DNA from 3 places in the Halomonas kalidii genome. Region 3 is predicted to be linked to each of the others. Evidence: predicted binding sites of a transcription regulator. Region 3 holds the regulator's gene; each other region holds the start of a gene.

Region 1 (3,242 bases), on a different contig from region 3:
TCGGCGACCAGGTCCGCCAGCAGAGTCTCATCGAGCATGGTGATTTTTACCTTTCAGGGTTCTATTTACCCGAGTTTAGCCGGGTAATTTTCACCCTCAAGCCGGTAATACTGCAAGAGACGGGCGCTCACATCCTGGCACGCACCTTGCTTATCAAGAATGCCGTCCAACTTCATCGAGGAATCCACACCATGAGCCTGCTGGAACAGAGCGTCGGTCGTACCGCCTTGACCCTGCCGGGTGCCACCCGTGTCTTCCATGACCACAACATCGACTTCTGCTGCGGCGGCCGTATCAGCCTGCGCGAGGCGGCCGAGCGCGCGGGGCTGGCCCCCGACGCCCTGGTCGCCGAGCTCGAGGCACTGCCGGCCGGTGCCAGCGACGAGCTCGACTGGCAGTCGGCCAGCAACGACGTGCTGATCGACCATCTCCTGACTCGCTACCACGACGTCCACCGCCAGCAGCTACCCGAGCTGGTGCGCATGGCACGCCGCGTCGAGCAGGTCCACGGCGAGCGCGACACCTGCCCCAACGGGCTGGCCGACCTGCTCACCACGATCCACCAGGAGATGGAGAGCCACATGCAGAAGGAGGAGCAGATCCTCTTCCCGATGCTGCGCCGGGGCATGGGCGCCCAGGCCCAGGGACCCATCGCGGTGATGCGCCACGAGCACGACGACCACGGCGAGCATCTCGCGCAGCTGTTGGCGCTGACCGACGACATCACCCCGCCGAAGGGCGCCTGCACCACCTGGCGCACCCTCTACACCGGGCTGCACGAGTTCCGCAACGACCTGATGCAGCACATCCACCTGGAAAACAACCTGCTCTTCGAACGCGCCGGCTGAGCCGGTCGCACACGCGACGGTGCGTCGCCGCGACCAACGGTGACGCACCGGGGAGGCCACCATGAAAGCCATCGTTCTGGAACGCCTGCACGCCGACCACTACCGCTACGAGGCGCTACTCTGCATCCTCGACCGACAGCTGCATATCGCGGCCTGCGAGGAGATCCCCGACTACCGACTGCTGGCGCGGCTTTGCCACTACCTGACCCGGCAACCCGAGGAGTGGCATCACCGGGTGGAGGATGCCCTCTTCGAGCACCTCGCCGCGCGCCACCCCGACAGCCGCGACACCCTCGAGGTGCTGGTCGTGGAACACCGGCGCATCACGACCTATGGCCGCGAGCTCGAGGCGGCATTCCACCGAATGGCGGACGAGACGCCAGGCGCCGAGGCTGACGCCAATCTGCGCAACCTGGCCCTAGCCTTCAGCGAGCTCTACCACCACCACCTGCATACCGAGAACCGGCACATTTTCCCACTCATCGAGCGACAGGTCCCTGCCCGGGCGCTTGACGGCATGACGTCCGGATTCCCGCTGGACAGCCCTGCCGAGGGCAGCCCCAGCTTCCAGCTGCTCTACCGGCAGATTGCCGACAACCGCACCGGGCTGCGCCTGGGGCACGGCGAACAGGCCGACTTCTGTCCGCTGTGCGACGCCAAGCCCGCCTGAGTCGCCCACCACTGATCCGCTCCTGCCCCCCCCCGAAACCTGCCTCCCCATGGGCTCCACCGGCCCATGGGGGGCCAGCGTGCCTCACTTTCGCTGCTGGCCCGAGGCCGGTCATCACGATCTTGCTGATCTGGATCATGTTATCTAGCCAACGGGACGGCTAGTCTGCTATCAGCACAACATATGGTGCCACATTGGAATGAAATCACTATATATAGGGAGAGCAGTGGTGAGTGCACCTACCGCACAGAGTCGTCGTCACGGGACCGTCCGGGTCGCCGCCACGGTCAACGAGTACCTCGAACGCGCCGACTGGCGCGTGCACGCCAACGCCAACCAGGGCTACTCCCTGGGCGGGCTGGTCCTCAACGTCTCGGGCAAGCTGATCGCCAACTACTGGCTCGACGAGGTCTACCCGGCCACCATCGGCACGGCCCACCGCGAGGGCGACCTGCATATCCACGACCTGGACATGCTGTGCGGCTACTGCGCCGGCTGGTCGCTGCGCCAGCTCTTGATCGAGGGCTTCAACGGCGTGCCGGGGCGCGCCGAGAGCGACCCGCCGCGCCACCTCACCAGCGCCCTGGGGCAGATGGTCAACTTCCTCGGCACCCTGCAGAACGAGTGGGCCGGCGCCCAGGCGTTCAGCTCCTTCGATACCTACCTGGCGCCCTATGTGCGCCGCGACGCCCTCGACTACCCGGCGGTGAAGCAGGCGATCCAGGAGTTCGTCTACGACCTCAACGTGCCGTCGCGCTGGGGCAGCCAGACGCCCTTCACCAACCTGACCTTCGACTGGGTGTGTCCGGCGGACCTGCGCGACCAGGTGCCGATCGTCGGCGGCGAGGAGCAGCCGTTCACCTACGGCGAGCTGCAGGCGGAGATGGACCTGCTCAACCGCGCCTACCTGGAGGTGATGGAAGCCGGCGACCGCCAGGGGCGGGTGTTCACCTTCCCGATCCCCACCTACAACATCACCCCCGACTTCGACTGGCAGAGCGCCAACGCCGAGCGGCTGTTCGCCCTGACCGCCAAGTACGGGCTGCCCTACTTCCAGAACTTCCTCAATTCGGACCTGGAGCCGCACATGGTGCGCTCCATGTGCTGCCGGCTGCAGCTCGACCTCTCCGAGCTGCTCAAGCGCGGCAACGGTCTGTTCGGCAGCGCCGAGCAGACCGGCTCGCTGGGCGTGGTGACGCTCAACTGCGCGCGGCTCGGCCATCGCTTCGCCGGCGACCGCGCCGGGCTGATCCGTGAACTCGACCGACTGCTCACGCTGGGCCGCGACAGCCTGGAGCTCAAGCGAAGCCGCATCCAGCAGTGGATGGACGAGGGCCTCTACCCCTTCACCCGGCGCTACCTGGGCACCCTGCGCAACCACTTCTCGACGCTGGGCGTGAACGGGCTCAACGAGATGGTGCGCAACTTCTCGGATGACCGCTACGACATCGCCGATCCGGAGGGACAGCAGCTCGCCCTGGAGGTGCTCGATCACGTGCGCGGGCGGATGCGCGATTTCCAGGAGCAGACCGGGCACCTCTACAACCTGGAGGCCACCCCGGCGGAGGGCACCACCCATCGCTTCGCCCGTGAGGACCGCGCCCGTTACCCCGGCATCCTCCAGGCCGGCATGCCGGAGGCGCCCTACTACACCAACTCCAGCCAGTTGCCGGTGGGCCATACCGACGACCCCTTCGAGGCGCTGATCCACCAGGATCCACTGC
Region 2 (3,242 bases), on a different contig from region 3:
CGACGGTCCTGGGCGAGGAAGTCGTCGGCTCCGATCAGGTCCTCGGAGGGGTAGTAGGGTTGCCAGTCATCCAGACGGTCGACGACGATGCGCAGGGGGCACATGGGAGGGCTCCAGCCGGGCGGGGAGGGGCGGCAAGGGGCCGCCTGAACGCAGCCAGCATGCCCTTGAGCCCGGTCATCGACAAGTCGCGGGCCGGGTGAAAAGATTTCATGATCCCGGGCGCTGACAAGCATATCGAGCATGATCACAATCACGCCGGTGACCTCCGGAGGCATGAGATGACCGTGACCCTGCGCCAGGCCCGTCCCCGGGACCTGGACGACCTCTATCGACTGGAGCAGGCGGCCTTCACCGGCGACCGCTTCAGTCGCCGCCAGCTCTGGCACCTGCTCAATCGTGCCCATGCCTTGACCCTGGTCGCCGAGGACGAGGTGGCCGAGGGGGAGGCGGGCCGGTTAGTGGGCTATGGCGCCTTGCTGTTTCGCCGCGGCAGCCGGCGTGCGCGGCTCTATTCCTTCTGCGTGCACCCCGCGGCACGGGGCGAGGGCCTGGGGCGTCGCCTCGTCGAGGCGCTCGAGCAGGAGGCGCTGGCGCAGGGCGCCGAGCGCCTCGGCCTCGAGGTGCGCGCCGACAACCGGGTGGCGCTGGGGCTCTACCGACGCCTCGGCTTTCGGCTGGAGTGTTGGCTCGAGTCCTACTACGAGGACGGCTGCGCCGGCTGGCAGATGGTCAAGGTACTGGCGCCGCCGGCCGAGGTCGTCGAGCGCGCGGGCTGATAGAATCACCCTTCCATCTTCAATCGATCACCAGGACAGCACCATGCCCTCCTTCGATATCGTTTCCGAATTCGACAAGCACGAAGCTAGCAACGCCGTGGACCAGGCCAACCGGGAGATCCAGACGCGCTTCGACTTCAAGGGCGTCACCGCGAGCTTCGAGCTCAATGGCGAGACCGTATCGCTCGAGGCGGAGGTCGACTTCCAGCTCAAGCAGATGCTCGAGGTGCTGCGCAACAAGCTGATCGCGCGCGGCATCGACGCCCGCTGCATGGATATCAAGGACCCCGTGCTCTCCGGGGTGCGCGCCCGCCAGGAGGTAGTCCTCAAGCAGGGCCTCGACCAGAAGGAGGCCAAGGAGATCGTCAAGCGCATCAAGGATTCCAAGCTCAAGGTCCAGGCCCAGATCCAGGGCGAGAAGGTGCGCGTGACCGGCAAGAAGCGCGACGACCTGCAGGCGGCCATGGCCCTGCTCAAGGGAGAAGGGGGCCCCGACCTGCCGCTGCAGTTCGACAACTTCCGCGATTGAGCCGCGGCTCCTGGCGGGCCCACCCGCTGCCTGCCCGGGCCGGTCCCGGGCTTTCCTGATCCAGGTCATGAGGCCCCTTCATGGCTCTTGAAAAGTACCCCGCTGCCACCAATTCTGATAATGCCGAATGGCGGAGTTCTTGCTGTGGAGCATCTTCGACAGACGAGAAAGGAGGTGTGGCAGATGAACCTGCAGAAATTCTCTCCCTGGAACTGGTTCAAGAGCGAGAGCCACGATGCTCCGGCAGGGGCCGTGGAGCCGCGCCGCGGCGAACTGGCCCCAGTGACGAGCATGCATCAGGAACTCGACCGCTGGATGGACGGCATGCTGCGCCAGTTCGGCATGCCATCGCTGGAGAGCCGCTTCGGCGACATGCCTGCGCTGCTGCGCCCGAGCCTCGACATCGCCGAGCACGACGACCGCTACGAGATCAGCGTCGAAGTACCCGGCGTCGAGGAGAAGGATGTCAAACTGAGCCTGGACGATCACCGCCTGGTGATCGAGGGCGAGAAGCGCCAGGAGAACACCACCAAGGAGGAGCGTTACCAGCGCGTCGAGCGCTCCTACGGCAGTTTCCGGAGGGTCCTCGACCTGCCGGGTGACGCCCGGGTCGAGGAGATCAAGGCCTCCTTCGCCAAGGGCGTTTTGCGTGTCACCGTCCCGCGCTCCCCGGAGGCGAAGGCGTCACGCCGCGAGATTCCCATCCAGGGCTGATCGCTCGCTCGCCGTCACGGGCCCGCCGGGACGCGGGCCCGTGCTTGTCGAGTACCGCGGGGCTGCGCTTCGTGACCGGACCATAGCTCGCCTCTCCTCGTCCCATAGGGCATCGCGATTGGCCATGCCGGACGCCTTGGGCTTCAATGAAGGATCAGGGAAGAGGGAGAGAGCACTCGATGCCGACGCTGCAACGTGCCGTCTATATCGCCATCGCCTGGGTCAGTTTCGCGCTCGGCGTGATCGGGGTCTTCGTGCCGCTGATGCCCACCACCTGCTTCATGCTGCTGGCAGTGTGGGCCGCGTCGCGGGGCTCGCCGCGCTTCGCCGGCTGGATCCGCGAGCATCCTCGCTTCGGCCCAGCCGTGATGGCCTGGGAGGGCGAGCGCGCCATTCCCCGGCATGCCAAGTGGCTGGCCGCCGGCATGCTGGCCTGCTCGATGCTGGTGCTGATCTTCACGGTCAGCCTGGCGTGGCTGAAGTTCGCCCTGATCGCCGGGCTCTTCCTGCTGGGGGTCTGGATCGTCACCCGGCCAGAACCCGCCGTCGCTTCCTGACGCGCCGGTTTCGCCGCCGCGATCGAGGTGCTTTGAGGTAGGGGGGCGGGGGGCCGTACAATGGTCGGCAATTCTCGACAGGAGCCACCTCGATGTCCGAACCGCAGCCGATCCACCTCAACGACTACCGTCCCCCCGCCTACCGCGTGACCCGCACCGAGCTGACGTTCGATCTCGATCCTGCCGCCACCCGGGTCAAGGCGCGCCTGCATCTGGAGCGCCATCCCGAGCGCGAGCCCGGGCTACCGCTGGAGCTCGACGGTGAGCAGCTTGCGCTCAAGGCCATCGCCATCGACGGCCAGCCGCTCGACGAGGACGAGTACCGCCTCACCGCGAACGGCCTGACCGTGCACCGCGTGCCGGAAGCCTTCCTGCTCGACACCGAGGTGGAGATCGCGCCGAAGGAGAACACCGCCCTCGAAGGGCTCTACCAGTCGAACGGCATGTACTGCACCCAGTGCGAGGCCGAGGGCTTCCGGCGCATCACCTTCTACCCCGACCGTCCGGACGTGATGGCCACCTTTTCGACCACGCTGATCGGCGACGCCGCGAGCCTGCCGGTGCTGCTCTCCAACGGCAACCCGGTGGAGAGCGGTGACCTGCCGGGCGATCGTCACTTCGTCACCTGGGAGGACCCGCACCCCAAGCCCTGCTACCTGTTCG
Region 3 (3,242 bases):
CTAGCCCCGCTGACGTTCCTGTCACGGAAGACGACGCCACACCCCTCGATGGGAAGGGCAAGCGCGAGTTCAACAAGCTGCAGAAGCGCCTGCGACGCCAGGTGGGCAATGCCATCATCGATTTCGAGATGATCCGCGAAGGCGATCGGGTGATGGTCTGCCTGTCCGGCGGCAAGGACAGCTACACCATGCTCGAGGTCCTGCGCAGCCTGCAGCGCAATGCCCCGGTCAACTTCTCGCTGGTGGCGGTCAACCTCGACCAGAAGCAACCCGGTTTTCCCGAGCATGTATTGCCCGAGTACCTGGACGGCATCGGGGTGGAGTACCACATCCTCGAGCGCGACACCTATTCGGTGGTCAAGGAGAAGACCCCCGAGGGCAAGACCACCTGTGCGCTCTGTTCGCGGCTGCGTCGCGGCTCGCTCTACGGCTTCGCCGAGGAGATCGGTGCCACCAAGATCGCCCTGGGCCACCATCGCGAGGACATCCTCGAGACGCTGTTCCTCAACCTGTTCTTCGGCGGCAGCCTCAAGGCGATGCCGCCCAAGCTGCTCTCCGACGATGGCCGGAACATCGTCATCCGTCCGCTGGCCTATTGCCGGGAGGCGGACATCGCCGAGTTCGCGCGGCTGATGGACTTCCCGATCATCCCCTGCAATCTCTGCGGCTCGCAGCCCAACCTGCAGCGCCAGGTGGTCAAGGAGATGCTCGCCGAATGGGAGGCCAGGCACTCCGGCCGGCTCGAGAGCATGTTCAAGGCGGTGACCAACGTGGCGCCCTCGCAGCTCGCCGACCGCGAGCTGTTCGACTTCGCCGGCCTGGAGGAGAAACAGGCCCGGCGGCAGGCCGACCGCATCGATATCCTCAACGAGTTGTAGGTGCCGAAAGAAGGGATGGCGGACCCGTTCCCACCACGCGAGCGGCGCCGGGGACAGGCCGACGCGGAGGTCATTTGCCAGGGGTGAGGCGGAAATACGAAGAACATCCAGTGGATGTTCTTCCCGCCGAACGGGTTGGCCATGGATGGCCAACACCGGTCCTGCAAGCGGAGCAGGATGCGAGAGCGCAGCAGGGCAAATGTAGCGCCCAGGGAAGGGTTCACAGCGCCTCCGCGCAGGCCTGTCGCCGGGTAAGCCGCGACTCTTTGCCCCTGCTGTCCAACAGAAACCTCCGCTGGATGTGGTATTCCAGCGGGGGGGGCTGCTTATGGCTCGGCGCTAGCGGGCGCCTTCCTCCTCGGCGACCTTGGTCAGCGCCGCCAGGTCGAGGATATTGACCTCGCGGCCGGAGACGGCCACCAGGCCCTGCGTCTGGAAGCGGCCGAGGATGCGGCTCACCGTCTCCACCGCCAGCCCCAGGTAGTTGCCGATGTCGGCCCGGGACATGGAGAGTCGGAAGCTGTAGGGCGAATAGCCGCGGCGGCGGAAACGATCCGAGAGGCCGGCGAAGAAGGTCGCCAGTCGCTGGTCGGCGGTCTTGCGCGACAGCAGCCGCATCATGCGGCGATCGTCGCGCATCTCCTTGCTCATGCTGCGGTAGAGCTGGGCGCGCAGCTCCGGAAGCTCCTCGGAGAGGGCGTCGAGGCGGTCGAAGGGAATCTCGCACACGGTGGTGGTCTCGAGCGCCACCACCGTGCCGGGATAGCGCTCCTCGTCGATGCCATCGAGGCCCACCAGTTCGCTGGGCAGGTAGAAGTTGGTCAGCTGGTCCTCGCCGCTGCCCTCGGTGGTGACCTGCTTGAGGCTGCCCGAGCGCACGGCGTAGACACTGGTGAAGGCGCTGTCCTGGCGGAACAGTGTCTCGCCCTTCTTCAGGGGGGCGCGGCGCCGGATGATGGCATCGAACTGGTCCATGTCCTGGAGCTCGAGCGCCAGCGGCAGGCAGAGCGAGCTGAGGCTGCAGGTCTGGCAGCGGGTCTCGTGCAGCAGGGAACGCCGCCCGCCGGTCGCGGTATCAGGCATGCTCTCCTCCATGATGGTGACTCTGTCGCCATTATGGAGGATTACCCCAGGCCGGCAAAGCATCCCTTTGGAGGTAGCCTCCCGCCATTGGAGGTAGTCCCTCACGCGATACGGGAGTCGCTCGTCGCCAGGGGCGGCGGCGCGTGGGCGTCGAAGGCCATGGCGAGGTGCTGGATCAGTAGCCGGCCGATCGGCGTGACGAGGAGCCGGGGGCCCACCCGGGTCACCAGGCCGTCGCGTTCGGCCACCTCGAGCCGGATCAAGGTGTCGGCCAGGTAGGTCTCGGCATCGACCCCGAAGGTGCGGCCCAGTGCCTCGAGGTCGAGCGCCATGTCGCACACCAGTCGTTCGATGGCGTGTCGCCGGAGGCGGTCGTCGAACGTCAGGCGCCGCCCTCGGGCGGTGGCCAGGTGGCCGGCGTCCAGCGCCCTCTCGTAGGCGGCGAGTGCCGCGGGATTCTGGGCATAGACGTCATCGACCCGGCTGATCGCCGAGACGCCGAGTCCGACCAGGTCACACGGGGCATGGCTGGAGTAGCCCTGGAAGGTGCGCGTGAGGGTGCCCTGGCGTTGGGCTATCGCCAGGCTGTCGTCGGGGCGGGCGAAGTGGTCCATGCCGATGTGCACATAGCCTGCCGAGGACAGCATCTCGAGGGTGGCTTGCAGCATCGCCAGCGTCTCCTCGGAATCGGGCAGGTCCTCGACATGGATGCGGCGCTGGGACGTGAAGCGCTCGGGCCGGTGGACGTAGTTGAAGACCGAGAGTCGGGCCGGGGCCATGGCGATCACCTGCGCCAGGGTCTCGGCGAAGCTGTCGCGGGTCTGCAGCGGCAGGCCGACGATCAGGTCGAGGTTGAGCGAGCGAAAGCCGAGACGGTCGGCTTCGTCGATCAACGATTCGGTGAGCACCCGGGGCTGAACCCGGTTGATGGCCCGCTGCACCCTGAGGTCCAGGTCCTGGACACCGAGGCTCAGGCGGTTGAAGCCAAGGGCCTGCAGATGGCGCAGGGTGAAGACATTGGCCTCCCGTGGATCGATCTCGATGGCATAGTCACGCTCCCTCGAGCCCGAGAGCCCGAAGCGGGCATCGAGGCGGTCGATGAGGTCGCTCATCTGGTCGAGGGCGAGGAAGGTCGGGGTGCCGCCGCCCCAGTACAGCTGCTGGATCTCCCGCGAGGCATCGAGGTGGCGGGAGCTGAGTACCATCTCCCGATCGAGGCGCGACAGATAGGCTTCGGCCCGCCGTGTGTCCCTGGTGACGATCTTGTTGCGGGTGCAATAG

Evidence for each region. Region 3 encodes FNR, which switches genes on or off when oxygen is low (the NO sensors DNR and NnrR bind a similar motif). Its sites were predicted from a motif close to TTGATNTANATCAA; they were not measured.
Region 1: QLQ85_RS20740 (ribonucleoside triphosphate reductase) is a predicted target of FNR. The motif match lies at 1,644-1,657, and genes of this name have one in related genera.
Region 2: QLQ85_RS06745 (Hsp20/alpha crystallin family protein) is a predicted target of FNR. The motif match lies at 1,364-1,377, and genes of this name have one in related genera.

What each region holds. Positions count from the first base shown of each region.
Region 1 covers NZ_JASCQN010000054.1:46,841-50,082, forward strand. Annotated here, with positions in the region: gene norR (nitric oxide reductase transcriptional regulator NorR) at 1-38, opposite strand, end outside; gene ytfE (iron-sulfur cluster repair protein YtfE) at 192-848, shown strand; gene QLQ85_RS20735 (hemerythrin domain-containing protein) at 910-1,518, shown strand; gene QLQ85_RS20740 (ribonucleoside triphosphate reductase) at 1,748-3,242, shown strand, end outside.
Region 2 covers NZ_JASCQN010000027.1:88,104-91,345, reverse strand. Annotated here, with positions in the region: gene QLQ85_RS06760 (RimK family protein) at 1-104, opposite strand, end outside; gene QLQ85_RS06755 (GNAT family N-acetyltransferase) at 282-779, shown strand; gene QLQ85_RS06750 (YajQ family cyclic di-GMP-binding protein) at 823-1,308, shown strand; gene QLQ85_RS06745 (Hsp20/alpha crystallin family protein) at 1,492-2,022, shown strand; gene QLQ85_RS06740 (YbaN family protein) at 2,202-2,579, shown strand; gene pepN (aminopeptidase N) at 2,672-3,242, shown strand, end outside.
Region 3 covers NZ_JASCQN010000051.1:314,228-317,469, forward strand. Annotated here, with positions in the region: gene ttcA (tRNA 2-thiocytidine(32) synthetase TtcA) at 1-878, shown strand, start outside; gene fnr (fumarate/nitrate reduction transcriptional regulator Fnr) at 1,218-1,961, opposite strand; gene hemN (oxygen-independent coproporphyrinogen III oxidase) at 2,063-3,242, opposite strand, start outside.